2 regions of the Mesorhizobium sp. IMUNJ 23033 genome follow, and region 2 is predicted to be linked to the other one. Evidence: riboswitches for the same ligand, from Rfam matches in the RefSeq annotation. Region 2 holds a riboswitch; the other holds the start of a gene.
What was found. Region 2 has a riboswitch for S-adenosylmethionine ahead of ACFX5Q_RS30150 (homoserine O-acetyltransferase). Riboswitches for the same ligand answer to the same signal wherever they lie in the genome.
Positions count from the first base shown of each region.

Region 1: another riboswitch for S-adenosylmethionine. It lies ahead of ACFX5Q_RS17730 (O-succinylhomoserine sulfhydrylase); the one in region 2 lies ahead of ACFX5Q_RS30150 (homoserine O-acetyltransferase).

Region 1 is NZ_JBJACT010000015.1:41,193-55,464, reverse strand. It holds gene mmsB (multiple monosaccharide ABC transporter permease) at 1-1,078, shown strand, start outside; gene araD1 (AraD1 family protein) at 1,280-2,272, shown strand; gene ACFX5Q_RS17740 (ABC transporter substrate-binding protein) at 2,455-3,228, opposite strand; gene ACFX5Q_RS17735 (2'-deoxycytidine 5'-triphosphate deaminase) at 3,325-4,419, opposite strand; SAM riboswitch at 4,503-4,580, shown strand; gene ACFX5Q_RS17730 (O-succinylhomoserine sulfhydrylase) at 4,636-5,823, shown strand; gene ACFX5Q_RS17725 (ceramide glucosyltransferase) at 5,864-7,012, opposite strand; gene apaG (Co2+/Mg2+ efflux protein ApaG) at 7,243-7,635, shown strand; gene ACFX5Q_RS17715 (Hsp33 family molecular chaperone) at 7,723-8,757, opposite strand; gene argF (ornithine carbamoyltransferase) at 8,836-9,747, opposite strand; gene ACFX5Q_RS17705 (aspartate aminotransferase family protein) at 9,765-10,964, opposite strand; gene ACFX5Q_RS17700 (GcrA family cell cycle regulator) at 11,323-11,841, shown strand; gene ACFX5Q_RS17695 (magnesium and cobalt transport protein CorA) at 11,909-12,919, opposite strand; gene phoU (phosphate signaling complex protein PhoU) at 13,011-13,736, opposite strand; gene ACFX5Q_RS17685 (ATP-binding protein) at 13,851-14,272, opposite strand, start outside.
Region 2 is NZ_JBJACT010000038.1:5,342-19,613, reverse strand. It holds gene ACFX5Q_RS30210 (cell division protein FtsX) at 1-756, shown strand, start outside; gene ACFX5Q_RS30205 (YdcF family protein) at 882-1,604, shown strand; gene ACFX5Q_RS30200 (pyridoxamine 5'-phosphate oxidase family protein) at 1,618-2,253, opposite strand; gene ACFX5Q_RS30195 (LysR family transcriptional regulator) at 2,365-3,270, shown strand; gene ACFX5Q_RS30190 (lysophospholipid acyltransferase family protein) at 3,367-4,167, shown strand; gene ACFX5Q_RS30185 (LysE family translocator) at 4,193-4,813, opposite strand; gene ACFX5Q_RS30180 (aldo/keto reductase) at 4,909-5,856, opposite strand; gene ACFX5Q_RS30175 (gamma-glutamylcyclotransferase) at 5,978-6,514, opposite strand; gene ACFX5Q_RS30170 (DUF2125 domain-containing protein) at 6,638-7,636, shown strand; gene ACFX5Q_RS30165 (sugar kinase) at 7,646-8,569, shown strand; gene ACFX5Q_RS30160 (prephenate/arogenate dehydrogenase family protein) at 8,723-9,658, opposite strand; gene hisC (histidinol-phosphate transaminase) at 9,665-10,774, opposite strand; SAM riboswitch at 10,910-10,987, shown strand; gene ACFX5Q_RS30150 (homoserine O-acetyltransferase) at 11,065-12,234, shown strand; gene metW (methionine biosynthesis protein MetW) at 12,293-12,907, shown strand; gene ACFX5Q_RS30140 (DUF1330 domain-containing protein) at 12,933-13,253, opposite strand; gene ACFX5Q_RS30135 (glycosyltransferase family 2 protein) at 13,579-14,272, shown strand, end outside.

The DNA of each region.
Region 1 (14,272 bases), on a different contig from region 2:
CATCGTGATGGCGCTGGGCATGCTGCTGGTGATCGTCTCCGGCCATATCGACCTCAGCGTCGGCTCCGTCGCCGGCTTCATCGGCGCGCTGGCGGCGATGATGATGGTCATCTGGCCGCTTGGCCCCTTAAGCAATCCGCTGGTGGTGTCGATCGTCTGCCTGATCATCGGCGGCCTGATCGGCGCGGGGCAAGGCTACTGGATCGCCTATCACCGAATACCGAGCTTCATCGTCACGCTGGCGGGCATGCTGATCTTCCGCGGCATCTGCCAGGCGCTGCTGGGTGGCGGATCGTCCGTGGGGCCGCTTCCGGCTGGCTTCAAGGCGCTCAGCTCCGGCTTCATCCCGGATTTGATCGGCCCCTTGGTGCTGATCCCGCCGACGGTGAACGCCGCCGGCAAGACCATCGTCGGCAGCGGCCTGACGCTGCACATGACGACGATCGTGATCGGTCTCATCGCCGTGCTCGCCTATGCCTATTTCGGGCTCAAGGCACGGCGCACGCGCGAGCAGCACGGCTATGAAGCCGAGCCCTTCACGCTGTTCGTCGTCAAGACCCTGGTGACCAGCGCGCTCGCGCTGCTCCTGGTCTACCAGTTCGCCACCTACAAGGGCCTGCCAATCGTTCTCATGGTTATGGGCGTGCTGATCGCACTGTTCGTCTTCGTCACCAAACGCATGACGATCGGCCGCCGCATCTATGCGATGGGCGGCAATGCCAAGGCAGCACAGCTGTCGGGCATCAAGACCGAACGGCTGACGCTGATGGTGTTCGTCAATATGGGCGTATTGTCGGCGCTTGGCGGCCTGATCATCGCGGCGCGGCTCGGACAAGCGGTTCCGGCGGCGGGCCTCGGCAGCGAGCTCGACGTCATCGCAGCGGTGTTCATCGGCGGCGCTTCAGCCATGGGCGGCGTCGGCCAGGTGATCGGCGCGGTGGTCGGCGGCTTCATCATGGGCGTCATGAACAACGGCATGTCGATCATGGGCGTTAATGTCGACTGGCAGCAGGTCGTGAAAGGCCTGGTGCTGCTCGGCGCCGTGGTCTTCGACGTCTACAACAAGAACAAGGGTTAAGGGCGAGGCAAGCAGGAAGGCATACGGGTCACATCGCGGCCGTCGGCAACCCGCCGATGCACAGAAGTCCCCCGAGGGACCAGGCCTGCGAGCGCAATCCGGACGAAGAATTTCACCCGCGGCGCGGATTGGTCCCGAGCCGTGCAGGTCAGGGTTTGCCATGCAGGCGGCCGGGCCAAGGCACCAGAGAGAGGGTATATCATGCTGATCTCCCAGATCCTCGACGACGCAGAGACGATCCGCGTCGTCGCCCGCAAAGGCGGCAAGACCCGGATCATCAACGGCGCCCGCAGCGTCTATTCGCTGGCCATGGAAGCCGCGCGCACGGGCACCGGGCTCGCCGCGCTGATCGAGCGCAAGGGTTTTGGCGAGGCCGTCGACCTCGACGCCGCCTACAAGAAGGGGCGCCTGCTGTCGCCGATCAACCATCCCGATCCCGCGCATCTCCACCTCACCGGCACGGGGCTCACCCATCTTGGCTCGGCGGCGACGCGCGATTCCATGCACAAGAAGCTCAGCACCGACGGCGAGGAGCAGCTCACTGATTCCATGAAGATGTTCCGCATGGGGCTGGAGGGCGGCAAGCCGGCGAAGGGCCAGACCGGCGTGCAGCCGGAATGGTTCTACAAGGGCAACGGCACGATGGCGGTAGCGCCGGGCGCGGCACTGATGTCGCCGGCGTTTGCCCAGGATGCCGGCGAGGAGCCGGAGATCGCCGGCATCTACGTCATCGGCGACGACGGCGCGCCGTTCCGTGTCGGCTTCACGCTGTCGAACGAGTTTTCAGACCATGTCACCGAGCGTGTGAACTATCTTTTCCTGGCGCATTCGAAGCTGCGCAACGCCTCGTTCGGGCCAGAGATCCTGATCGGTGACCTGCCGTCCGACGTCAGGGGCTCATCGCGCATCGTTCGCGACGGCAAGCTGCTTTGGGAAAAGCCGTTCCTGTCGGGCGAGGCGAACATGTCGCACACCATCGCCAATCTCGAGCACCACCATTTCAAATATTCGGCCTTCCGCCAGCCCGGCGACGTGCATGTGCACATGTTCGGCACGGCAACATTGTCCTTCGCCGACGGCATCAGGACCGAGGCCGGCGATATTTTCGAGATCGAAGCCGGGGATTTCGGCCTGCCGCTGCGCAACCCGCTCGAGATCGAAAAGCCGGTGAAGGTGGCGGTGAAGGCGCTGTGAAGGCGTGATCTCCCCCCTCGTGGGGGAGATGGCCGGCAGGCCAGAGGGGGGCGCTGTCCCTCCAGCGTCTCAATCGAGAGCACCTGCCCTTCAGCTGTCGTGGGCGAGGGCGATCCTTCGCGCCCCCCTCTGCCCTGCCGGGCATCTCCCCCACGAGGGGGGAGATTGGCAGTTTCAACCTCTCAATAAATATCGAAGTCGAAATACTTGGCCTGGATCTTCTTGTAGGTGCCGTCGGCGACGATGGCGTCTATGGCCGCGTTGAGCTTGTCGCGCAGTGCGGTGTCGTCGAGGCGCACGGCGATGCCGGCCTGCGTCTCGGTGCCCTTGACGTCGCCGACCATCTTGCAGCAGCCGTCGCTCGCCTTCTTCATCCAGTCGACCAGCACAAACTTGTCAGAGATCACCGCGTCGAGGCGGCCGTTCTGCAGGTCGGTGATCGCCTCTTCCTGGGTCGGGTAGAGCTTGGCTTCGGCGCCGGCCTTGCCGTAGACATCCTGGGCGAAATCGGCCTGGGTGGTCGATGCCTGGGCGCCCACCGTCTTGCCGGCAAGGGCTGCCGGGTCGGTCGAGGTCAGCTCGCTGTCCTTCGGCGCGACCAGCGCAAGCGGCGTCGTATAGTATTTGTTGGTGAAGGCGACCTGCTTCTTGCGTTCCTCGGTGATGCTCATAGAGGCGATGATGGCGTCGAACTTCTTGGCCTGGAGGGCGGGAATGATGCCGTCCCAGTCCTGGGTGACGATTTCGCATTCGACCTTCATCTGCGCGCACAGCGCATCGGCGATGTCGACGTCGAAGCCGACGACCTTGCCGTCCGGAGTGATGGTGTTGAACGGCGGATAGGCGCCCTCGGTGCCGATCTTCAGTTTCTCCGCTGCCTGCACCGGCAACGAACCGGCGCCGAGCGTCAGCAGGGCAGTTGCGGCTGCCGACAGGATCCATCTCGAGATTTGCATGGTCTTCCCCTTTATTTCCGTCACCTCGACGGGCTGAGGCACAGCCAAGCATGGCACGCCCGGTCAGGCAAGCACGGTCTGGCGGTGGCGGAAAGATCAGCGCGCGGCGCGGAAATGCTTGGATAGTTTCAGGCCCTGGGCCTGGTAATTCGAGCCGAGATCGGTGCCGTAGAGCGCCTGCGGCCGTTTCAGCATGTGCTCGTAGACCAGCCGCCCGACGATCTGGCCGTGATCGAGGATGAAGGGCACTTCATGGCTGCGCACTTCGAGCACCGCCCGGCTGCCGGTGCCGCCGGCCGCCGAATGGCCGAAGCCCGGATCGAAGAAGCCGGCATAGTGGACGCGAAATTCGCCGACCAGCGGGTCGAAAGGCGTCATCTCGGCGGCATAGAGAGGCGGCACATGCACCGCCTCGCGCGACACGAGGATGTAGAACTCGTCCGGATCGAGCACAAGTTCGCCGGCGCCGCTCTTGTAGAGCGGCTCCCAGAAATCGACGACGTCCTGCGCGGCACGCTTGTCGACATCGATCAGGCCGGTGTGGTGCTTGCCGCGATAGCCGACCAACCCGTCCTTGTCGCCATCGAGATCGATCGACAGTGCAATGCCGCCGCCGGAAATGTTGGGCGGCTCGGTGGCCACCAGCATCTCGGCATGATGCAGGTCGCGCAATTCGCTTTCCGACAGCAGCGCGTTGCCGGTGCGGAAACGGATCTGCGACAGCCGCGAGCCGGCGCGTACGACGATCGGAAAGGTGCGCGGACTGACCTCGAGATAGAGCGGACCATGATAGCCGGCGGCGATCTTGTCGAACTCGTGGCCGCGATCGGTCATCACTCGGGTGAAGATATCGAGCCGTCCGGTCGAGCTCTTCGGATTGGCGGAAGCAGAAATGTCCGACGGCAGCGCCAGGCTTTCCAGCAGCGGCACGATGTAGACGCAGCCCGTTTCCAGCACCGCGCCCTCAGCGAGGCTGATCTCGTGCAGCTGCAGCCGCGCGAGCTTGTCGGCGACCTGATGATCGGGGCCGGGTAGGAAGGAGGCGCGCACGCGCCAGGCCTTATCGCCGAGCCTGAGATCGAGGCTGGCCGGCTGGATCTGGTCCGCGTCGAGAGCGCGCGGCGACTTCAGCGCGCCTGACTGGAAGAGCGCGGAAATGTCCTGATCGGGAAGAATGCCTGTTCGCCGCAAAGGCTGGCTCCGCTGCAACACCGCTGGTACAAACCTCTTAATCAAGCCGGCAATTGACGCAAGCGCGGTGCGGGTCTAAAGGGTCGTTATCCCGTGGTGATTTGGCCGGTCGGCTTGCAGCCACGTTAAACAAGTCGCTAAAGGACCGTTGGCCGCAAGGCCGTATGGACCGGTTGCGACTTTCGCGGCCGGTTTTTTTGTGTTTGGGACAGAGCAATGACCAAGAAGCGCGACTGGAAACCTCAGACGGCACTCGTGCATGGCGGGACCTTGCGTTCCGGCTTCGGCGAGACCTCCGAGGCGATGTACCTCACCCAGGGCTATGTCTACGAGACGGCACAGGCGGCGGAAGCCCGCTTCAAGGGCGAGGAACCCGGCTTCATTTATTCGCGCTATGCCAATCCGACCGTCGACATGTTCGAAAAGCGCATGTGCGCGCTGGAAGGTGCGGAGGACGCGCGCGCCACCGCCTCCGGCATGGCGGCGGTGACGGCAGCCCTTCTGTGCAGCGCCAGGGCCGGCGACCATATCGTGGCGGCGCGTGCCTTGTTCGGCTCCTGCCGCTGGGTGGTCGAGACGCTGGCGCCGAAATACGGCATCGAGGCGACGCTGGTCGACGGCACCGACATCGCCAACTGGGAAAAGGCGGTCAAGCCGAACACCAAACTTTTCTTCCTCGAAAGCCCGACCAACCCGACGCTGGAAGTGGTCGACATCGCCGCCGTCGCTGCGCTCGCCAATTCGATCGGCGCCAGGCTGATCGTCGACAACGTCTTCGCCACGCCCTTGCAGCAGAAGCCGCTGCAGCTCGGCGCCCACATTGTCGTCTATTCGGCGACCAAGCATATTGACGGCCAGGGCCGCTGCCTCGGCGGCGTCATCCTGTCGGACAAGAAGTGGATCGATGAGAATCTGCACGACTATTTCCGCCACACCGGCCCCAGCCTGTCGCCGTTCAATGCCTGGACGCTGCTCAAGGGCCTGGAGACGCTGCCGCTGCGCGTGCGCCAGCAGACGGAAAGCGCCGGCAAGATCGCCGATTTCCTCGCGGAACGCCCGGAAATCGCCCGTGTGATTTATCCGGGCCGTGCCGACCATCCGCAGGCCGATATCGTCAGGAAGCAGATGACGGGCGGCTCGACGCTGATCTGCCTTGATGTCAAGGGCGGCAAGCAGGCGGCGTTCGCCTTCCAGAACGCTTTGGACATCGTGCTGATCTCCAACAATCTCGGCGACGCCAAGAGCCTGATAACCCATCCGGCGACGACGACGCACAAGAACCTCAGCGACGAGGCGCGCGCCGAACTCGGCATCGGCCCGGGCACGCTGAGGCTTTCGGTCGGGCTTGAGGATGCGGACGATCTGCTCGCCGATGTCGAGCAGGCGCTCAAATCAGCCAAGTAAAGGGTTCAGACTGCGATTTGGACAAACGCCTGAGCGTTGCTCAGGCGCCCTCTTCCAGTTCGGTCATCGCCTTGGTGCGGATGGTCATCGCATTGCCGCGCCAGTCGACGGCGCCGCCGAGCCAGCCGCGCGCCCAGATCGCCGGCAGCATCACGTCGCGCACCATCATCGCCGGGATGGTGCGCGGCGACAGGTACCAGCCCTTGGCCCAGGCCAACGCGCATTCCGGCACATAGGCGAGCGCCAGGACGCAGAGCGCGGTGAGCGGCAGACTGATGCCGGCACCGGCGGCCGCGACCAGCGCCAGCACCAATGGCACGGCCACGCCGGTCAGGATTTCGGGGGCGAAGAACAGCGGAAAGGTGACGCGGCGCAGGCGCGCCCAACGGGCCTGGCGCGACCAGATTTCGCCGAGACGGCGCTCACCCAGCGGCTGCTCGAAAGGCGAAGCGACAAGATTGACGCGCAGCCCCAGCCCGTTGACCAGCTTGGTCGCGGCGGCGTCCTCGGCGATCTCGGCGGCCAGCGCGCGGATGCCGCCATTGGCGTCGAGCACAGGCTTCTTCCACAGCATGCTCTTGCCCTGGGCGAAGCCGAGGCCGAGCGCCTCGCCGGTATACTGCCAGCGCGCCTGCAGCGTGTTGAGGAAGGCGCATTCGACCTCGGCCCAGAAGCCGTCCGGCCGTGAGCCGACCGGCGTCGAGCAGACAAGGCCGGTGTCGGGCCGCCACGCCGCCATCAAGTGCTGGATATAGTCCCTGGGCATCAGCACGTTGGAATCGGCAAGGATGACCCAGTGGTGGCGCGCCGCTTCCCAACCCTTGACGCAATTGTTGAGCTTGGGATTGGCGCTGATGCGGTCGTCACCGACCAGCAGCCGGGCCGGCACCTTCGAAAACCGGACGATCGCCCTGTTTATCAGCTTGACCACCGGATCGTCGGCGTGGGCGACGCAGAAGATCAGCTCGTAGCGCGGCCAGTCGAGCGAGAAGGCGCGCTGAAGCGTTTCTTCGGTGAACGGCTCGACGCCGCGCGAGGGGATGACGATCGACACCGGCGGCGCCTTGCCGGGTGGCCGCGCAAGCGTGCGCGGCCACTTCAGCCTGAAGGCCGCAAGCAGGATGCCGGCGAGATTTGAAAGAATGAGGGCTGTCGAAAGCACGGCGGCGGCGATGACGATCAGTTCCATCGAGATCTGGTCACTCCGGAAAAGCCGGCCGGAAGATGGCCGTTTTGAACAGGTCGACAGAGCGCTTGAGTCGCCCGGCACGGTCCGTGCACACCATCATTGTCATGTGTCACTCAAATGACATTGTTTGGCGGCAGGTGCGCACAAAGACGGAAGAGACAGGCGCCGCGCTCCGTTGACCTAGTCAAAGAGTGCACCGAGACTTCCGCCAGGACTGTTTGGAGTAGCTCATGTACCGCGCCATTACGCGCAACATCGAAGTGCAGGTCAGGCCGTTCTATCTCGAGGATCGCTCGGATCCGTCGGAGAACCGCTATGTCTGGGGCTACCACGTGACCATCGACAACCAGTCGGACGAGTTCGTGCAGCTGATGTCGCGCTATTGGCACATCACCGATGGCACTGGCCGGGTCGAGGAGGTACGCGGCGCCGGCGTCGTCGGCGATCAGCCCGAACTCAACCCCGGCGACAGCTACCAATATACGTCCGGCTGCCCGCTCTCAACGCCGTCCGGCATCATGGTCGGCCATTACACGATGCGCAACAAGCGGGGAGAGACGTTCGACATCGCCATCCCCGCCTTCTCGCTCGATCTGCCGGGCACGCGCAGGACGGTGAATTAAGGGAGCAAGCGGTCTAAAGTTCGCGCCGCCCCTCATCCGCCTGCCCGGCACCTTCTCCCCGTATAGTGACGGGGAGAAGGAGTTACGTCACTGAGCCGCCGCGAATTCCGCCGGGTCGAAGTCGTACTGCGTCGAGCAGAACTCGCAGGCGACATGGATGCCGCCATCCTCGGTGCTGTCCTTGATCTCCTGCGCCGAGAAGCCTTCGAGGATGCCGCGGATCTTCTCGCGCGAGCAGGAGCATTGGTCGGCCACCGGCACGCCGCCGAAGACACGTACGCCATGCTCGTGGAACAGCCGGTAAAGCAGCCGCTCGGCGCCGACCGTCGGATCGATAAGCTCGGTCGGCTCGATGGTGCCGAGCAGGGCCAGCAGCTCCTGCCAGGAATTATCGACCGGGTCATGGACCTCGTCGCGCGGATCGCCGTCGCCGCCGGAAATGTCCGGCACGCGCATGCGCTCCGGCGACTGCGGCAGGAATTGCGCCAACAGACCGCCGGCGCGCCATTGCTCGCGGGGACCACCGATGCCCGGCGTCACCAGCTTGGCAACCGAAAGCCTGAGATCGGTCGGGATCTGCTCCGACTGGCGGAAATAGGTGCGCGCGGCCTCTTCCAGCGTCTCGCCGTCGAGCTGGACGATGCCCTGATAGCGCTGCGTGTGTGCGCCCTGATCGATGGTCAGCGCCAGCACGCCGTTGCCGAGCAGCGTCTGTTGCGAGATTTCGCCGGCAGCCGTCAGCGCCTCGAGCCTATCGGGGTCGAAGCGTGCATAGGCCCGCAACGCGGATGGCGTCGAAAAATCCGCCACCAGCATGTCGACCGGCCCGTCGGTGCGGGTCTGCAGGATGAACTTGCCCTCGAATTTGAGCGAGGTGCCGAACAGCACCGTCAGCACGCAGGCTTCCGCCAGCAGGCGGGCGACCGGCTCGGGATATTCGTGGCGTCCAAGGATGGCGTCGAGCATCGGCCCGAGCTGGACGGTCCGGCCGCGCACGTCGAGCGGGGCGACCTCGAACGGCACGACGTGATCGTCGCCGGCATAGCCGAATTCGCCGAGTTGAGGGTGGTGTTCAGTCACTTGACGGGTTTCCAACATGACAAAGCTCCGGCGGGCGGCCATGCGGCCCGGAGGGGCACATGCACCGAAACGCGCTCAATTTGCGTGATGGCCCGCAGATAGGCATCACACCTCCGGAGATCAAGCGCCCAGGCACCAGGCCAAAACCGCCTTCTGGGCGTGCAGCCGGTTCTCGGCTTCGTCGAACACCACCGAATGCGGCCCGTCGATCACCTCGTCGGTGACCTCCTCGCCGCGATGCGCCGGCAGGCAGTGCATGAACAGCGCGTCGGGCTTCGCCTTGGCCATCAGCGCCGCATTGACCTGATAGGGCAGGAAGACGTTGTGGCCACGGGCACGGTGCTCCTGACCCATCGACACCCAGCAGTCGGTGACGATGCAATCGGCCTGATCGACGGCTTCCTCGGGCGAGCGGGTGAAGGTCAGCTTGCCGCCATTGGCCTTCGACCAGTCGACATGCTTTTCGTCGGGCTCGCTGCCTTCCGGCACCGCGACATTGAGGTTGAAGCGGAAGCGTGCGGAGGCTTCGAGCAGCGAATGCAGCACGTTGTTGCCGTCGCCGGTCCAGGCGATGGTCTTGCCGGCGACCGGACCGCGATGCTCCTCGAAGGTCATGATGTCGGCCATCAGCTGGCAGGGATGGGTGTCGTCGGTCAGCCCATTGATGACTGGAACGGTGGCGTTCTCGGTCAGTTCGAGCAGGCGCTCATGCGATGTGGTGCGGATCATGATGGCGTCGACATAGCGCGACAGAACCTTGGCCGTGTCGGCGATGGTCTCGGAACGGCCGAGCTGCATCTCGGTGCCGGTCAGCATGATGGTTTCGCCGCCGAGCTGGCGCATGCCGACGTCGAAGGATACGCGCGTGCGCGTCGACGGCTTGTCGAAGATCATCGCCAGCACCTTGCCCTCGAGCGGCTTAGTCCGCTCGCCGGCCTTGAGCCTGGCCTTTCGCACCACCGCATCGTCCAGCATGAAGCGCAGATCGCCTTCGGAAACGGCGGACAGGTCGGTGAAGTGGCGAACGCTCATCGGGAATGGTTCCAGGATTACTTCGCGGCGGCCGCGGCGATGGCATCGGCCAGGCCCTTGGCGCCGGCGCGGATGCGGTCGAGCGCCTCGCTGATCTCGGCGTCGGTGACGGTGAGCGGCGGCAAAAGGCGGATGACGTTGTCGCCGGCCGGAACCGCCAGGAAATGCTGGTCGCGCAGCGCCATGTTGACCTTGGTGTTGGGCATCACGCATTTCAGGCCGAGCATCAGCCCGGTTCCCCGGATGCCCTCGATGACATCGGGGAATTCGTCGGCGACGCCGGCCAGCCCCTGTTTCAGCAGCAGCGCCTTGCGTTGCACATCCTCGAGGAAACCGCCTTCCAGCACCACGTCGAGCACGGCGTTGCCGACCGCCATCGCCAGCGGATTGCCACCGAAGGTGGTGCCGTGAACGCCGGCGGTCATGCCGACCGCGGCTTCGTCGGTGGCGAGGCAGGCGCCCATCGGGAACCCGCCGCCGATGCCCTTGGCGATCGCCATGATGTCGGGTGTCACACCCGTCCATTCATGCGCGAACAGCTTTCCGGTACGGCCGATGCCGCATTGGACCTCGTCGAAGATCAACAGCAGGCCGTGCTGGTCGCAAAGCTGCCGCAACCGCTTCAGGGATTGCGTCGGCACCGGGCGGATGCCGCCTTCGCCCTGCACCGGCTCGATCAGGATGGCTGCGGTCTCCGATGTGATCGCCTTTTCCGCCGCGTCAATGTCGTCGAAACCGACCTGGTCGAAACCCTCGACCTTGGGGCCGAAGCCTTCGAGGTATTTGTACTGGCCGCCGGCGGCGATGGTCGCCAGCGTGCGGCCGTGGAAGGCGCCTTCGAAGGTGATGACGCGGAAGCGCTCGGGATGACCCTTGACGAACTGGTAGCGCCGCGCCGTCTTGATGGCGCATTCCAGCGCCTCGGCGCCGGAATTGGTGAAGAACACCTTGTCGGCGAAAGTGGCGTCCGCCAGCCGTTCGCCCAGCCGCCTCTGCTGCGGAATCTCATAGAGATTGGAGACGTGCCACAGCTTGCCCGCCTGCTCGGTGAGCGCGGCGACCAAATGCGGATGGCTGTGGCCTAGCGAATTGACCGCGATGCCGCCGGCAAAATCGAGATATCGCTCGCCCTTGTCGGTGACCAGCCATGTCCCCTCCCCGTGGTCGAAGGCCAAGGGTGCGCGAGCAAAGGTCTCGAAAAGCGCCGAACCGCTCATTCTATGCGTCTCCGGTACCGGAAAATCAAAAAAGCCGCCAAAGCGGCGGCCTTCGCGGCTTATCGTGTTTTTCGGCCATGAAGTCAACGAAAACGTCGCGCATAGGCGCGCGGCACGCCCCCCGACAGGACGCCGGCTCATCAGCGACCGGGCAAGTTGGGGAAAACCGTAAAAACTGATTCGTGTTGCCTTTGGGACTCTTGTCACAGAGTCAGCGCATGAGGTATTTGTAGTCGAGAAATAACTAGATTTCGTGCGGCGGACCCAATCACCCGGTATATGTGGTGTTGTCTGCCCGGCGGGAGCCGGGACGGGAAAGGATTCCGATCGCCGCACTTTGCAGCAGGAGCGCGGTCACATGAACTGGACTGACGAGCGGGTCGAACTTCTCAGGAAACTGTGGTCGGAGGGGCTGAGCGCCAGCCAGATTGCCGCACAGCTCGGAGGCGTCAGCCGCAATGCGGTCATCGGCAAGGTGCACCGCCTGAAGCTGTCGGGCCGCGGACGCGCGACGGCCAGCCCGGCGCGCCAGAAGAAGGCAGTGCAAGGATCATCCGTCCAGAAATCGGTGTCACGCGCAGCAAGCACGCAGCGCCACGTCACTACGTCGATCGGTGCAAACGCGCTGCAAGTGCAGTTCGATGCCGAACCGGTGGCGCGCCACTACATCCGCCCGGTCGAGAACGTCGTCGTGCCGATCTCGCGGCACCTGCAGCTGGTCGAACTGACCGAGCGCACCTGCAAATGGCCGAATGGCGACCCACTTTCGGAAGACTTCAACTTCTGCGGCAACGATGCCGCCGAAACCGGCCCCTACTGCAAGTATCACGCGAGGGTGGCGTTCCAGCCGGCGTCGGAGCGGCGGCGTAGTCGGTGAGTAGTGAGGGAATAGGCGGCGAGCGCCGCTGCCACCAATCACTACTGACTACTCGCTACTCACTCCTTCACAGCCAGCCATTCTTGCGAAACCGCCAGTACAGGAACGAGCAGATCAGCGCGATCGTCACCAGCACGACCGGATAGCCGTATACCATCTTAAGTTCCGGCATATCGTCGAAATTCATGCCATAGATGCCGGCGAGCGCCGTCGGAACCGCCAGGATGGCAGCCCATGAGGCGAGCTTCTTGGTGTTCGCCGTTTCCTGGCTCTGGCCGACCAGAAGGCTGGCCTCGAAGGCAAAGGCGAGCACCTCGCGCAGGCTGTCGATCTTCTCCTGGACGGTGCGGATATGATCGGTGACGTCGCGAAACAGCGGGTGCATTGCGGCATGGATCTGCGGCAGCTCGGCGCTGGTCAGCCGGCGGCAAACCTCCACCAGCGGAAGAGCTGCATTGCGCAGGCGCAACAGATCACGGCGCAGCATATAGAGCCGTTCGATGTCGGGGCCGGTCATCGGCTGCAGCAGCACCTTGTCCTCGATCGCCTCGACCTCGTCCTCGATCTGCTCGAGCACCGGCATGTAATTGTCGACGATGAAATCGAGAATGGCATAGAGGACGAAATCCTCGCCCTTGGCCAATGAATGCGGGCAGCTTTCCCAGTGCTGGCGAACGGCGGCATAGGAGGTCGAAGGGCCGTGCCTGACGCTGACGATGTAGCCGGCGCCGACGAACAGATGCGTCTCGCCGAAGGTGACGCGGCCGTCGATCAGCTGCGCGGTGCGGGCGACGATGAACAGGGCGTCGCCATATTGCTCGATCTTTGGCCGCTGGTGCGGATGTTCGGCATCCTCGATGGCCAGTTCATGCAAATGGAATTGCGCCTGGACGCGCAGCAAAAGGTTGCGGTCCGGTTCCAGGAGCCCGATCCAGACGACGTGGCCGGGCTTGGCCGCCCATTCGCCGGCCTCCTCGATCGGAATGTCGGCGATGCGCCGGCCGGCCGTATAGACGCTGGACGCGATAATGCCGGATGTCGGCGGCGGGGCCGGAGTCAGGTTCCGAACGTTTTCCATCGCTACCTCCTCAAGGCATGGCCTCGGGTCAGGACCAGGTACGTTCGGGGAAGCTTAGCCTAAATTAGCCAAGGGTTCGAGGGGACGTCGTTCACTTAGCCGGAACGGTACCGGGAAGGACGATCTTGTCGGTCTTGTCGCCCTTCGGGCGCTCGGCCGGCATCTGGTCGCCGGTGACGATGTAATAGATCGTCTCGGCGATGTTGGTGGCGTGGTCGCCGATGCGCTCGATGTTCTTGGCGCAGAACAGGAGATGCGTGCAGGGCGTGATGTTGCGCGGATCTTCCATCATGTAGGTCAGGAGCTCGCGAAAAAGCGAGGTGTACATGGCGTCGATCTGGTCGTCGCGGTCGCGCACGAAGCCGATCTTCTCGACCGAGCGCGAGGCATAGACGTCGAGCACTTCCTTGAGCTGCGTCAGCGCCAAATTGGCCAAGGCCTCAAGACCGCGAAACAGGCTGGTCGGCTGGCGCCCGTCGGTGACGGCCGCCACCCGCTTGGCGACGTTCTTGCCGAGGTCGCCGACGCGCTCGATGTCGGCCGAGATACGGATCGCGCCGACGATCTCGCGCAGGTCCGTCGCCATCGGCTGGCGCTTGGCGATGATGACGATCGCCTTGTCGTCGATCTCGCGCTGGCCCTCATCGAGGACGATATCGTCGTGGATGACCTTCTGGGCGAGACCGGGATCGGCATTGACCAGGGCGGTGATCGCCTGCTCGACCATGCGCTCGGCATGGCCACCCATCGCAGCGATCCGCTTCGACAGGTATTTCAGCTCTTCGTCATAGGCACTGACGATGTGAACGGACTGCATGGGACGAAATGCCTTCCCCGGATCTTCTGGCCCGAGTCGTTTCCTCGAATCCTGTGCTGATACGCCAGCCGGATGACAGAAAGAAGAAACGGCCAGTTGGTAAATAGTACAGCCCTAGCGCGCCGGCAAATGGACCGAGAACGTCGCGCCCTTGCCGACTTCCGACTTGATCGACAGCCTGGCGTTGTGGCGTGTCAGGATGTGTTTGACGATCGACAGTCCCAGGCCCGTGCCTTTCTGAGTGCGGCTGTTCTCGACATCGACGCGGTAGAAGCGCTCGGTGATGCGCGGGATATGCTCTTCGGGAATACCGGGGCCATAGTCCCTGATGGTGACGTCGATGCCGGCTTCAGGCTCAGCTTCGGTGCGGGCGATCGACACCGTGACGCGCCCGCCCGACTGGCCGTATTTGCAGGCGTTTTCCAACAGGTTCTCGAAGACCTGAAAGAGTTCGTCGCGGTCTCCCGGCACCTCGAGCGCTCCCTCGACGAAATCGCGTTCGATGACGACGCCGGTTTCCCGGGCCAGCGGTCCAA
Region 2 (14,272 bases):
ATCCAGATCAAACCGGTCGAAGGTCTCGATATGGAGGCAGCCCTTGCCCAGGCCTCGCAGATCGCCGGCGAATTCCCTGGCGTGAAGGAGACCAAGATCATCGACCGCGACGCGACCGCCCGGCTGCTGGAGCCGTGGCTGGGCTCGGGCCTCAACATCGACGAATTGCCGGTGCCGCGCCTGGTCGTCGTCACCATCGACGAGAACAACCCGCCCGACTTCGCCGCCATGCGCGCCGCGATCACGCCCAAGCTGCCGAGTGCCGCACTTGACGATCATCGCACCTGGGTCGATCGGCTGGTTGCCATGGCCCGCACCACGGTGACCATCGGCATCGCCGTGCTGGCGCTGATGCTATCGGCCACCGTGCTGACTGTGGTGTTCGCAACGCGTGGCGCCATGGCCGGCAACGGCCACATCATCGAGGTGCTGCATTTCGTCGGCGCCGAGGCGCGCTTCATCGCGCGCGAATTCCGCTGGCACTTCCTGGTCACCGGTATGAAGGGTGCTGCCGCCGGCGGGGCCGCCGCCATTCTGGTATTCATTGTCTTTTCCTGGTGGTCGTCGCGCAATATGGCGACGCCGCAGGCCGACCAGGCGACCGCCCTTTTCGGCAATTTCGCCATCGGATCGGCGGGCTATCTCGGCGTCGGCCTGATGGTCCTGGTGATCGGCGCGCTGACGGCGGCGACGTCGCATGCCACCGTGGTCACCTATCTCAGCGACATCGACATCCGTCAGCCGGACGCGGGCTGAGGTTGGGATGGCGGCATGCAGAAGAAAACGAAACTTAACCAGGAACGATCACGGGCAGAAAACTGACGTAACGCAATGTGCGCATTTTTTCCTATCAAAGGCCACATTTCAGGATTAACCATAGGATGATGGACGCGAGGGATTCAACCGGAACGGCTGGACAGATGCCAGTGGTTGGTTCCCTTTCGCATGCCCGGGGCTGGCCGAGCCGATTGGCAAGAGCCTTGCGCATCTCCGCTTTCTCCATTCTCGTGTTGGCCGCGTTGTTTACCGGCGGTTTCGGCTGGTTCGCCAGCACAGTCAGCCATATGACCACGCCAGCCAATCCGGCCAAGGCCGACGCCATCATCGTGCTCACCGGCGGGCAGTCTCGCCTCGACGCGGCGATGGACCTGCTTGCCTCCGGCAAGGGCGAGCGTCTGCTGATCAGCGGCGTCCACCCTTCGGCCAGCCGCCGCCAGCTCCAGGCCGCGACCGGCGGCGACAAGGCACTGTTTTCCTGCTGCGTCGACATCGACCGTGCCGCGCTCGACACGATCGGCAACGCCGAGGAGAGCGCCAAATGGGTGGAGAGCCACGCCTACGGTACCGTCATCCTCGTCACCAACAACTACCACATGCCGCGCAGCCTGCTGGAGATGAGCCGGTTGCTGCATGGCGCCAGGCTCGAACCCTACCCGGTGGTCAACACCAATCTCGGCAATGGTGGCTGGCTGACCAAGCCGGAAGCGCTGCGCGTGCTTTTGACCGAGTACAGCAAATATGTGCTGGCGCTGGCCCGCGGCATCGTGCCGGCTCGCCAGACCGGCAGCATCGCGGTGGCGCAAGCCGCGACAGCGCACAACTGAGCGCTGCTGGCGGTCATCTCTCTGCAGCAGCAGTGCCCAAGGCGGCGCGCAGGCCGGCAATCTCCGCTTCAAGACGTTCTATGCGCCGGTCGCGCTCGGCCAGCGCGGCTGCCACGTCGGCCGCCTCGAAGCGCTGCGGAATGTGCTGCGGGCAATTGGCGTCCCAGGCCGCAACGGTGAACAGGATGACCTGCTCGGGGCGCGCCTTGTAATCCCCTGGCATCAGCTTCGCCATCAGCTCGACGTCGTCCTCGACGATGCGGGCCGTGCCCCAGATCTTGATGCGTTGCCTGCGGGCGTAGTCGATCAGGAACAGGAAAGCCCGGGAATTGTCGCTCAGATTGCCCTGGGTGATGAATTGCCGGTTGCCGGAGAAGTCGGCAAAGCCGACCGTGCGCTCGTCGAGCACTTTCAGGAACCCGGCCGGCCCGCCGCGATGCTGGATATAGGGTTGGCCCTCGCCATTGGCCGTCGCCAGGAAGATGCTGGTCTGCGCCTCGATGAAGCCGGCAAGGTCGGGGGTGATTTCCGATTGCCAGCCGCCGCGCCCCTCGACGCGGGCATAAGCATCGCGCGAACCCTTGCGGCTCTGGATCGCCTTGACGGTCGGTGTGAAGGCGACGTCGCTGGTGAAGGTGTGGGCATTCATGGGAAACCTCCTCGGGGAACCTGTGGTCATCGCCCACGACAGGTAGAACCTTCCATCTTTCGGATGTAGATGGCATATCTGCAACTCATACTTCCATTTTTCGGGAGAATTATGGATCGTCTCGAGGCCATGTCGCTGTTCGTCGCCGCGGTGGAGACCGGCAGCCTTTCCGCGGCGGGGCGCCGTTTCGGCATCCCGCTGGCGACGGTCAGCCGCAAGGTCTCCGATCTGGAAAGACATCTGAAGACGCGTCTTTTGAACCGGTCGACGCGACGGTTGACGCTGACCGATGCCGGGCAGGCCTATTTGGTCGCATGCCGCCGCATTCTGGACGACCTCGGCGAGACCGAACGCAGCGCCGCCGGCGAATACAGCGTGCCCACCGGCGAACTGATCATCACCGCGCCGATCGTCTTTGGCCGCCTGCATGTCCTGCCGGTCGTCACTGCCTTCCTCGCCGCTTACCCCGAAGTGGCAGTCCGGCTGACGTTCGCCGACCGGATCACCCAGTTGGTCGAGGAGCATATCGACCTTGCCGTGCGCATCGGCGATCTGCCCGTCTCGAGCCTGGTCGCCATTCGCGTCGGTTCGATCCGCCGCGTCGTCTGCGCTAGCCCCGCTTATCTTGCCGCCCACGGCACGCCGCAAACCCCGCAAGACCTTGCGGCGCACAGCTGCATCACCTTCGAGAACCTCTCCGCCCCCGCAGCCTGGACCTTCGTCGCCGGCAAAAGCGAACTTGCCATTCCGGTCCGCTCTCGGCTTCGGGTCAATACGGCGGAAGCCGCGATCGATGCCACTATCGCCGGCGTCGGGGTGACGAAGGTGCTGTCCTACCAGATCGCCGCCGAGGTCCGCTCCGGCACGCTGTGCCCCATCCTGCAGGAGTTCGAGTTGCAGCCATGGCCGGTGAGCCTCGTCCATGCCGGCCAGGGCCTGCTGCCGGTAAAACTGCGCGCATTCCTCGACTTCGCCGCGCCGCGTCTGAAGGAGCGCCTGACGCAGATCATGTGGTAGATGGCGCGCAAGCCCGGGATCATTCCCGGCATCGCGTTTCCTTTTTGCCCGCGCTTGGTGTAACCAACGCACACCTCCTCACCGGGCCCTTCCCGCATGCTCTACATCCGCTCGCTGGCGTTCAACCTCGTCTTCTACGTCAACCTGATCGTCCAGATGGTCCTTTGGACCCCGTATTACTTCCTCTCGCCGCGCCATCGTGCCTGGTTCGTGCCGAAATTCTGGTCAGGCACCTGCATGTGGCTCTACGACAAGATCGCCGGCACCAAGAGCGAGATCACCGGCCTCGAAAACCTGCCCGAGGGCTCGTTCATCCTGGCGCCGAAGCACCAGTCGTTCTGGGACGCGATCGCCTTCTTCCCATTCTTGCAGGACCCGCTCTACATCCTGAAGCGGGAACTGACCTGGATCCCCTTCTTCGGCTGGTACATCATGAAGATGCGCATGATCCCGGTCGATCGCGGCAGCCGCTCAAAGGCGCTGAAGGCGGTGGTCTCCGCGACCAGGGAAGAGATGGCGCGCAATCCGCGCCAGCTGATCATTTATCCCGAAGGCACGCGCCGCGCGCCGGGCGACGAGCCGGCTTACAAATATGGCATCGTCGAGCTCTACACCCAGCTTGGCGTCCCCGTGGTGCCCGTGGCGCATGTTGCTGGCCTCTACTGGCCACGCCGCAAGTTCCTGCGCTACCCCGGCACCGTAAAGGCGCGCTTCCTGCCGCCGATCCCCGCAGGGCTCGACAGGGAAGAGTTCATGGAGCGGCTGATCGGCGAGACGGAAGCTGCCTGCGACCAAATGCTTGTTGAGGCCTCGCGCGCGCCAAACCCGCCGCCGATGCCGCCGACGGCAGTCAAGCGGCTGGCAGAACTCGGCGCGGCGAACAAGGCGAAGGCCTGATCCCCAGCCATCCCGCCCGGTCGGCTCACGGCCACGCCGCCAGTGCTGTGGTCAGCACCAGCGTTGCCGCGAACGCCAGATTGATGATGCGCGAAGCCAGCGGCTGACGCAGGAAGCGGGCGAAGGCCGCCCCGGCGAGAAGCCACAGCGCATGGATGGCGACGATCATCAAGGCCAGGACCGCCAGCCTGGCCGGGATGCCGAGATCCCCGGCTCCCGATGAAGCGCCGGCGAGCACGGCGGCAATCGCCACATAGGCTTTCGGGTTGGCGACGGCGAGCAGGAACCCGCCGAGGAACGTGGGACGGTCAGCGCCACTTTCACGCCCGGTCAGCGGCGGCGCGGTCGCTATTTTGTAGGCAAGGTAGAGGATGTAGGCGGCCGAGGCGATCGCCAGCAGCGGCGCCAGTCCCGGCATCGAGGCAAGCACCGCCATGATGCCGGTGGCCACCACCAGCAGCACCGCGATCGTGCCGATGACGATCCCCGATGCGTAACGGAGCGAATCGCGCAGGCCGAAGGCGGCGCCTACGGCGGTGACGCTGATCGTCGCCGGGCCTGGACTGCCCATGACGACGGTTGCCGCCAGCACCAATGCGAGCAATTGCTGCCACTGCTGCGTATGCGAAAGAACCTCTCCGGCCATCTCGGCTTCCCGCATCTTGCCACGATGCGAAAACGCTATGACAGGCAGCGCGGCGCGTCTTGAACGATCGTGCGTCGGTGAAAGGCCGCCGGCGGCTATGCACTCGCCTCGTCCAGCGCGGCCATATCGTCCACGCCGAGCCTCAGCGAAGCGGCGCGTACCAGGCTGTCCATCTGGGCGAGCGTCGTGGCGCTGGCGATCGGCGCGGTGATGCCCGGCCGGGCCATCACCCAGGCCAACGCCACCTCCGCCTGCGTAGCCGAATGACGCTCGGCCACGGCATCGAGTGCGCTCAGGATGCGCATGCCGCGTGGATTGAGATAGTCCTTGACGCCTCCGCCGCGCTGGCTTTTGCCGAGGTCGGCCTCGCTGCGGTATTTGCCGCTCAGAAACCCCTTGGCGAGACCGTAATAGCTGATGACGCCAATGTCCTCCGCGAGGCAGAGATTGCGCAGCGGACCATCGAAGGATGAGCGGTCGTAGAGATTATAGGCAGGCTGCAGCACTTCGTAGCGCGGCAGGCTGCGCAAGCTTGCCACGTCCAGCGCCGCGCGCAACTGGCCGGCATCGAGGTTGGAGCAGCCGGCATGGCGGATCTTGCCCTTGGCGAGCAGGCTCTGGTAGGCGCCGAGCGTTTCCTCGTAAGGCGTCGCCGGATCCGGCCAATGCGACAGATAGAGGTCGATCACATCGGTCTGCAGCCGCTTCAGCGACTGGTCGACCGCCTTTTCGATATAGGCAGCAGAGAGATCCCGCCTGCCCTGGCCCATGTCCGAGCCGACCTTGGTGATGACGATGACCTCGTCGCGGTTGCCGCGGCTTTTCATCCACTTGCCGATGATGGTTTCGGATTCGCCGCCCTTGTTGCCGGCATGCCAGCGCGAATAGGCGTCCGCCGTATCGATGGCGTTGAGGCCGGCGCCGGCAAAGCGGTCGAGCAAGTCGAAGGACGTCTTTTCGTCGGCGGTCCAGCCAAAGACATTGCCGCCCAGAACCAGCGGCGCGATGGAAAGGTCGGTACGACCGAGACGGCGTTTCTGCAAGATTGGCTCCGTGATGCTGGTATGGGACGGGCGAAAACCCGAGGGTTCGGGGCTGGAGCTAAGCTAGGTCTCGTCATGCCAAGGTCAAAGGCCTGGCTGCTCTTTCCTGCGGGCCAGCGCTTCACAAAGGCGCGAGGCGCCGGGCCACCTCTTCCAGCCAGTGGTCGCTTATGCCCAGCGCCTCCAGATGTTCCAGCGTGCTGAGCAGATAATCCTCGTTCCTGCCGGACTGGCCGACGGCGCCGCGGACAATATCAGCCGCATGCGCCGCGTCGAGCCCGCCGGCATACTGCTCATGCGCGCGGTCGACGATAAAGGCGACCGCGCTCACCGTCTCGCCCCCGCTCGTGCCATTCTTGTCGAGGCGGATATCGAGCTGCCGTTCGAGGTAGACGCTCGTCACCAGTTCGCGCTCCCGCAGATAGGTGAGCACCTCGTCGCGCAGCTCGCCGGGCACGCGAAACGCCAGCCCGACACAGGAGCCGCCACGGTCGAGGCCGAGCACAAGGCCCGGCCGCGCGCGCGTTCCGCGATGCACGAAGGAGTAGACGCAGAGCGACCGGCGGTAGCCGTAAAGGCGGGCGCGCCGCGTTTCGACATGCGCGAATCCCGGTCGCCAGATCAGCGACCCATAGCCAAAAACCCAAAAATCGCCCATATCGCCAAGCCTGATTGCACGAGAGTGACGACACTGCATCGGAATCGGTGCTTTTTCCGTCTATCTGCTTGTTGCGTAAACGACAGTCCACCCGCAACAGGCGGCGTTAATGAAAGCTGCAGCATGACGTCAAGTGACGAGCGCCCGCCGAACTTTCGCCGCCGGCTGTTCTGGCTTTTCGCTTTCATCGCCGTGCTGTTCGCCATCTACAGCGGCGGCTGGTTCTATCTGGCCGACCGCGTCAGGAGCGAAGCCGACAAGGCGGTGGCCGCGCTCAACGGCAACGGCATCGAGGCCGGTTGCTCCAACCTGACCGTCAGCGGCTATCCGTTCAGCTTTGCCGTTTCTTGCGACACCCTGGCCTATGAGGACGACACCAGGAATGTCGCCGCCTCGACCGGCAGCTTCAATGCCGTCGCGCAGATCACCCGGCCTCTGTCGCCGGTCGCCGACCTGCGCGGGCCGCTCAGGACCTCCGTGCCGGGCATGACACCGCTCTGGATCGACTGGGACAGACTGCGGGCAGACGTGAAGCTCTCCTGGCCGCTGCCGCGGCGCATTGCGCTGAAGGCCGAGGGCCTATCCGGCCAGACCGACCCAGCCGACGACACGGATCCCGTCTCGCTGTTCAGCGCCGGGACGGCGGCGGGGCAATTGCAGCCCGATGGCCAGGACATCGCCTACACTGGAAGCGTCGGCGATCTCGAGATCGACGCCAACGCCATCGGCGGCCGCGTACTGCCGGCGCTCGACGGCAGCGGCGAGGCGACGCTAAAGAACGGCGTCGCGCTGATCGGAAAGCAGGTAAAGAGCCTGCGCGGCCAGGCCGTCGACATCGCCAAGCTGGACCTCTCGTCAGGCACGGCGCGCGTTACCGTCTCCGGGCCTCTGTCGGTCGATGCCGAGGGCCTGATCGATGCCGATCTGACGATCAGGCTGAAAGATCCCAAGGCGGTGGCGGCAATCCTCGGCGCCGCCATCCCCGAGCGCAAGAGTGAGATCGAGCAAGGCTTTGCCGGCCTGGCGATGCTCGGCAACGAACCGTCGATGCCGCTCAGGATCGTCAAGGGCAAGGCATCGCTCGGCTTCATTCCGCTGGGCAAGATCAAGCCGGTCGATTAGGAACAACGAATGAGCAGACCGGTAAGGCTCCTGAGCGTTGGCGCGCTGACGCTGGACACCATCCTTCGTCTCGACACGCTGCCCATGCATCAGGGCAAGTTTATCGCCTCCGACGCTGCCCAGATGGCCTCGGGCATGGCTACCAGTGCTGCTTGCGCCGCGCAGCGGCTCGGCGCCGATGTCTCGCTGTGGGCAAGTGCGGGTGACGATGCCGTCGCCGACCAACTCATTGCCGGCATCGAGGCCGAAGGTGTCGACTGCGGCTTTGTCCGGCGCGTCAACGGCGCGCGTTCGGCACTGGCCGCGATCCTGGTCGACGCCCATGGCGAACGCATCATCGTTCCCTTTTACGACCCGAAGGCGCAGGCCGATCCCGAGAAATTGCCCGCCGATCTTTCCGGCTTCGACGCCGTGCTGGTCGACGTGCGCTGGCCGGGCGCCGCCGCACTGGCCCTGACCTCGGCGCGGGCGATGGGCCGTCCGGCGATCCTCGATGCCGACACCGCGCCGCTGGAGGTGCTGGAACAGCTGTTGCCTTTAGCCACGCACATCGTCGCCTCGGAGCCGGCGGCACGCATCGTCTGCGGCCAGGCGCTGGATCCGGAGACCGCCTGCGCCGATCTCGCCAGCCGTACCGATGCCTTTGTCGCGGTTACCGGCGGAGCACAGGGAAGCTGGTGGCATGACCATTCGACCGGCTGCGTGCGCCATGTCGCGGCGCCGAGGATCAAGGCGGTGGACACGCTCGCCGCCGGCGACGTGTTTCACGGCGCCTTTGCCGTCGGCATGGCGGAGGCGATGCCTCCCGAGCAGGCCTTGCGCTTTGCCAGCGCTGCCGCCGCGCTCAAATGCCAGCGCTTCGGCGGTCGGCTGGGCGCGCCGGACCGGGCCGAGACGCTGGCGATGATGGCGGCCCACTGGCCTGCGTCATGATAGCCTCAACCAAGGTCCGTTGAGACTCTGGTCAGGCCGAGCCGAAAATGTTGGTTTCCGAGAACCGGAGCGGAGCGTACTTGAAGTACGTGAGCACCGGAAGCGCAGGAGACCGCCATTTGCAGGCCGGCCTCACCTGAATATCAATTGACCTTACCCCTTGGCCGGGTGCTCAACCGCCTGCCGGCCGAAATCCGGCACGTCGATGTCCTGGCCGGCCTCGATGATCGAGCGGCGCACGGCACGGGTGCGGGTGAACAGGTCGAACAGCTTTTCGCCGTCGCCCCAGCGGATCGCCCGCTGCAGCGAGGCAAGATCCTCCGAGAACCGCGCCAGCATTTCGAGGATGGCGTCCTTGTTGTGCAGGCAGACGTCGCGCCACATTGTCGGGTCGGAGGCGGCGAGACGGGTGAAATCGCGAAAGCCGGAAGCCGAATACTTGATGACTTCGGATTTGGTCACCGACTGCAAATCGTCCGCGGTGCCGACGATGTTGTAGGCGATGATATGAGGCAAATGCGAGACGATGGCCAAAGTCATGTCGTGATGCTGCGGGTCCATCGTATCGATGTTGGAGCCGCAGCGCCGCCAGAACTCCGACAGCTTTTCCAATGCAGCCGGATCAGTACCTGGAACCGGTGTAAAGATGCACCAGCGATTGTCGAAGAGGTCGGCGAAACCGGCGTCCGGCCCGGATTTTTCCGTGCCGGCGAGCGGATGGCCGGGAATGAAATGGACCCCCTCCGGCACATGCGGATGCATCTGCGCGATGACGGAGGCCTTGGTCGAGCCGACATCAGTGAGGATGGCGCCCTTCTTCAGTGCTGGCGCGATTTCTTCGGCGATCGCGCCGGAGGAGCCGACCGGCACCGAGACGATGACCAGATCGGCATCGCGCACCCCTTCCTTCGCATCGGTGGTGTAGGAATCGCCGAGGCCGAGTTCCTGCGCCCGCGCCAGTGTAGTCGGGCTGCGCGTCGCGATGGCGACATGGCCGGCCAGCCCCTCGCGGCGGATGACGCGGGCCAGCGACGAGCCGATCAGGCCGATGCCGACCAGCGCGACTTTTTCGAACAGCGGTGATGTCATGGCGTTCTAGCTTTTCAGGAATGTCGTCAGGGCGTCGATGACGCCGCGATTGGCTTCTTCGGTGCCGATGCTCATGCGCAGTGCATTGGGAAAGCCGTAGCCGGAAACGCGCCGCAAGATGAAGCCGCGCGCCGTAAGATAGTCGTCCGCGGCCGCAGCCGAATGCTTCTTGTCGTCGGGAAAGTGGATCAGCAGGAAATTGCCGACGCTCGGCGTTACCCTGAGCCCGAGCTTTGTCAGTTCCTCGCTCAGCCATGTCAGCCATTTCTCGTTATGCACCACGCTGCGCTCGATATGGCCGCGGTCGCGGATGGCGGCGATGCCGGCCTCGATCGCCGTGGCATTGACGTTGAAGGGGCCGCGAATGCGGTTGATCGCATCGACAATGTGCATCGGACCATACATCCAGCCGATCCGCGCCCCGCCAAGGCCGAGCTTGGAGAAGGTACGGGTCATGACCACGTTCTCGGCGCTGCCCGCCAACTCGATGCCGGCTTCATAGTCGTTGCGGCGCACATATTCGGCGTAAGCCGCGTCGAGCACCAGAAGCACGTTTTTCGGCAGGCTGGCATGCAGGCGCCGCACTTCCTGGAATGGCACATAGGTGCCGGTCGGGTTGTTGGGATTGGCGAGGAACACGATCTTTGTGCGCGGCGTCACCGCCGCCAGTATCGCATCGATGTCGGCGCGCTCGTCGGTTTCCTTGACCGCGACCGGTGTTGCACCGGCCGACTGGATGTAGATCTTGTAGACCATGAAGGCGTGTTCGGTAAAAACAGCTTCATCGCCAGGCGCCAGGTAGGTCTGTGCCAGCAGGCCCAAAATCTCGTCGGAGCCGTTGGAGCAGATGATGTTCGCCGCATTCAGTCCATGCACCTCGGCGATCGCCTCGCGCAGCCGCCTGGCGGTGCCGTCGGGATAGACGTCGAGCTTTGCCGCGACTTCGCGCGCGGCCTCGATCGCCTTCGGCGATGGGCCGAGCGGGTTCTCGTTCGACGACAGTTTGTAGACCTTGGCAACACCGGCCGGCGCCGTGCTCTTGCCTGGCACATAGGCGTCGATGTCCATGATCCCCGCGCGGGGCGTTGGCCGTGCCTGATCCGGTCTCTTGTTCATGTCTAACAAATCCATCGAGATTTCTTCCGCCGGAAGCCGCAGCGGAAATACTAGCCGTGGCCCGGAATGTCGAGAGCCGGCAGTGGCGCGAGTGGCCGGCCGTTGACGGCAAGGCGCGCGAGTTCTAGAAGAATGTGACAGTTCCGTGGTGATTTGGCCGGTCGGCTTGCAGCCACGTTAAACAACTCGCTAAAGGGCCGTTTGCATCCTGTAACCGGCTTTGCGAAGGCATTGCCGGTTTTTTTATTGTCCGCCGCCGGCCGGACGATGCGTACTGCAAGAGCGATATGATGGCCGTTCCGCGCCCTGGAAGAACCAACAACGAGATCGACGCACCGTCGAGCCCGGTGTTGCGGTTCGGCGCCGACAAGCCGCTGAAGCTCGACGCCGGCACGCTTTTGTCGCCGTTCCAGATCGCCTACCAGACCTACGGTACGCTGAACGACGCGCGCTCCAACGCCATCCTCGTCTGTCATGCGCTGACCGGCGACCAGCATGTCGCCAGCACCAATCCGGTGACCGGCAAGCCGGGCTGGTGGGAGGCGCTGATCGGCCCCGGCAGGATCATCGACACCAACCGTTTCTTCGTCATCTGCTCCAACGTCCTCGGCGGCTGCCTAGGTTCCACCGGCCCCGCCTCGACCAATCCGGCCACCGGCAAGCCCTACGGGCTCGACCTGCCGATCATCACCATCCGCGACATGGTGCGGGCACAGCTTATGCTGGTCGACCATTTCGGCATCGAAAAACTGTTTTGCGTGCTCGGCGGCTCGATGGGCGGCATGCAGGTGTTGGAATGGGCCTCGACCTATACCGAGCGCGTCTTCTCGGCGCTGCCGATCGCCACCGGCGCCCGCCATTCCTCGCAGAACATCGCCTTCCACGAGGTCGGTCGGCAAGCCGTGATGGCCGACCCGGACTGGCATGGCGGCAAATATTTCGAGCATGGCAAGCGCCCGGAAAAGGGGCTCGCGGTGGCGCGCATGGCCGCGCACATCACCTATCTGTCGGAAGCAGCACTTCACCGCAAGTTCGGCCGCAATCTGCAGGACCGCGAGGCGCTGACCTTCGGCTTCGACGCCGATTTCCAGATCGAGAGCTACCTGCGCCATCAGGGCATGACTTTCGTCGATCGCTTCGACGCCAACTCCTACCTCTACATGACCCGTTCCATGGATTATTTCGACCTCGCCGCCGACCATGGCGGACGGCTGGCCGATGCTTTTGCCGGAACGAAGACGCGCTTCTGCCTGGTGTCCTTCACGAGCGATTGGCTGTTCCCAACCGAGGAGAGCCGCTCGATCGTGCACGCGCTGAACGCCGCCGGTGCCTCCGTCTCCTTCGTCGAGATCGACACCGACCGCGGCCACGACGCCTTCCTGCTCGAGGAACCGGAACTGTTCGCCGCCATCAACGGCTTCATCGGCTCGGCCGCGCGAGCGCGAGGGCTCAGCGCATGACCCCGAAAAGTTGCAGACTTTTCGGACCGGAATCATGCGCCAGGCAGGAGGCGAAGCCATGAGTGTAAATCGCGCCCAGCGCGTCGACCTCGAAGTCGTCGCCGGTCTCATCCCGGCGCGGTCGCGGGTGCTGGACGTCGGCTCCGGCGACGGCCTGCTGCTCGAATTGCTGCAGGCGACCAAGCAGATCGACGGCCGCGGCCTGGAACTGTCGCAGCGCGGCGTCAACGAATGCGTGGCGCGCGGCCTCAGCGTCATCCAGGGCGACGCCGACACGGACCTCGAATTCTATCCCGACAAGGGTTTTGATTTCGTCGTCCTGTCGCAGACCCTGCAGGCCACCCGCAACCCGAAGCTGGTGCTCGACGAGTTGCTGCGGATTGGCAACCGCGCCATCGTCTCCTTTCCAAATTTCGGCCACTGGCGGGTGCGGCTGTCGCTGTTCGTCAAGGGGCGGATGCCGGTGACCAAGGACCTGCCCTATTCCTGGTACGACACGCCAAACATCCATTTCTGCACCATCCGCGACTTCGTCAATCTGTGCGAGGAGCTCGGCGCCACGGTGGAAAGGGCGACCGCTCTCGACGCCAACGGCCAGAAGATCGGCCTGTCGATGCCGTGGTGGTTCTGGAATTTCTTCGGCCAGCAGGCGGTGTTCCTGCTGAAGCGATGATCTTGGCCAGCTGCCGGCCACGCAGCTATTCCAGAACGTCGGTGGCCTTGTGGGGATGCTCGACGCCGTCGACGAAGATGACGTCGGACTGCGAGTTTTCGGTGCGCAGCGCCAGGATCGCCTGATAGGCGGGCGAGTTATACCACCGGCGTACATGGTCACGGTCGGGGAATTCGATGACGATCAGATGTCCCGGCCAGGTATTCTCGACGACCTCTACCGCACCGCCATGCACCAGGAAGCGGCCGCCGAAGGGTTCCAGCGTGGCGTCGATCTTGTGCAGATATTCGACAATCTCAGGTCCCAATGTGGCCTGGCGCATATGGGCAACGGCGTAAGCGGTCATGGCTGAACTCCTCTTTTGCAACCGCGGCAGTCTTGCCGACATGCGGTAGGCAGGTCGATTACGTGACAGGTAATAGCGGCAGCTATTTCCCTAGGCGGGCAGTTGAATCGACTCTCATTCCTTCCGGATGAGCTTGCCAGCCAGCAGACGGTGTTGCAGTTCAGGCGCGGCTTGTGAAATTCGACGGGCGCACGGCTTGCCTGCCGACAGTCGGGATGACACAGGCTTTTCTTTTTTGTACGGTCGAATCGAACGCAATCCCGGGGTGGTATGGAAGGCGGCCATCAAATCTATCCGCACATCGCAGAACCCGGGGCATAGCCGCATGGGCAAAACCATCGACCCGGCCCCCCTTATCACGGTGATCACGCCGACCCACAATCGTCGCGACCAGGTGGTGCGCGCGGTGGAAAGCGTGCTGGCGCAAAGCCTTACCCAGTTTGAGCACATCGTTGTCGATGACGGCTCGACTGACGCCACGGCCGCGGCCCTTGCCGCCATCCGCGATCCACGGCTGGTCTATGTCGGTGCGAAATGGCGCGGCGCCAACGCTGCCCGCAACGCCGGCATCGAGCGTGCGCGCGCGCCGATCGTGGCCTTCCTTGATTCGGACGATGTCTACCTGCCGGACCGGCTGGAGCGGACGCTGGCGCGTTTCGACGAGAACCCGTCGCTGGAAATCCTCATCAGCTCGTTCGTCTCGGTGAAAGGCGGCCGCAGCACCAAATGCGTCAATCGCGAAGCGTTCCTGACCCGCAGTTCGCTGGAGAAGGCGCTGGTCGGGCAGACGATCTTCATCGCCGGCTCGGCGATTACCGCCCGCCGCGAATCCCTGCTGGCGATCGGCGGTTACGACAGCGACATCGCGCGCATGCAGGATCGCGAATTGCTGCTGCGATTTGCCCGCCGCAGCGGGGCGCTGCTGTCCGAGGACATCGACTGGAAGAAGTATAATTCGGAGAATTCGATCTCCGGCCGCCGCGACGGTTATGTCGAAGCCTACGCAAACCTGATCGACA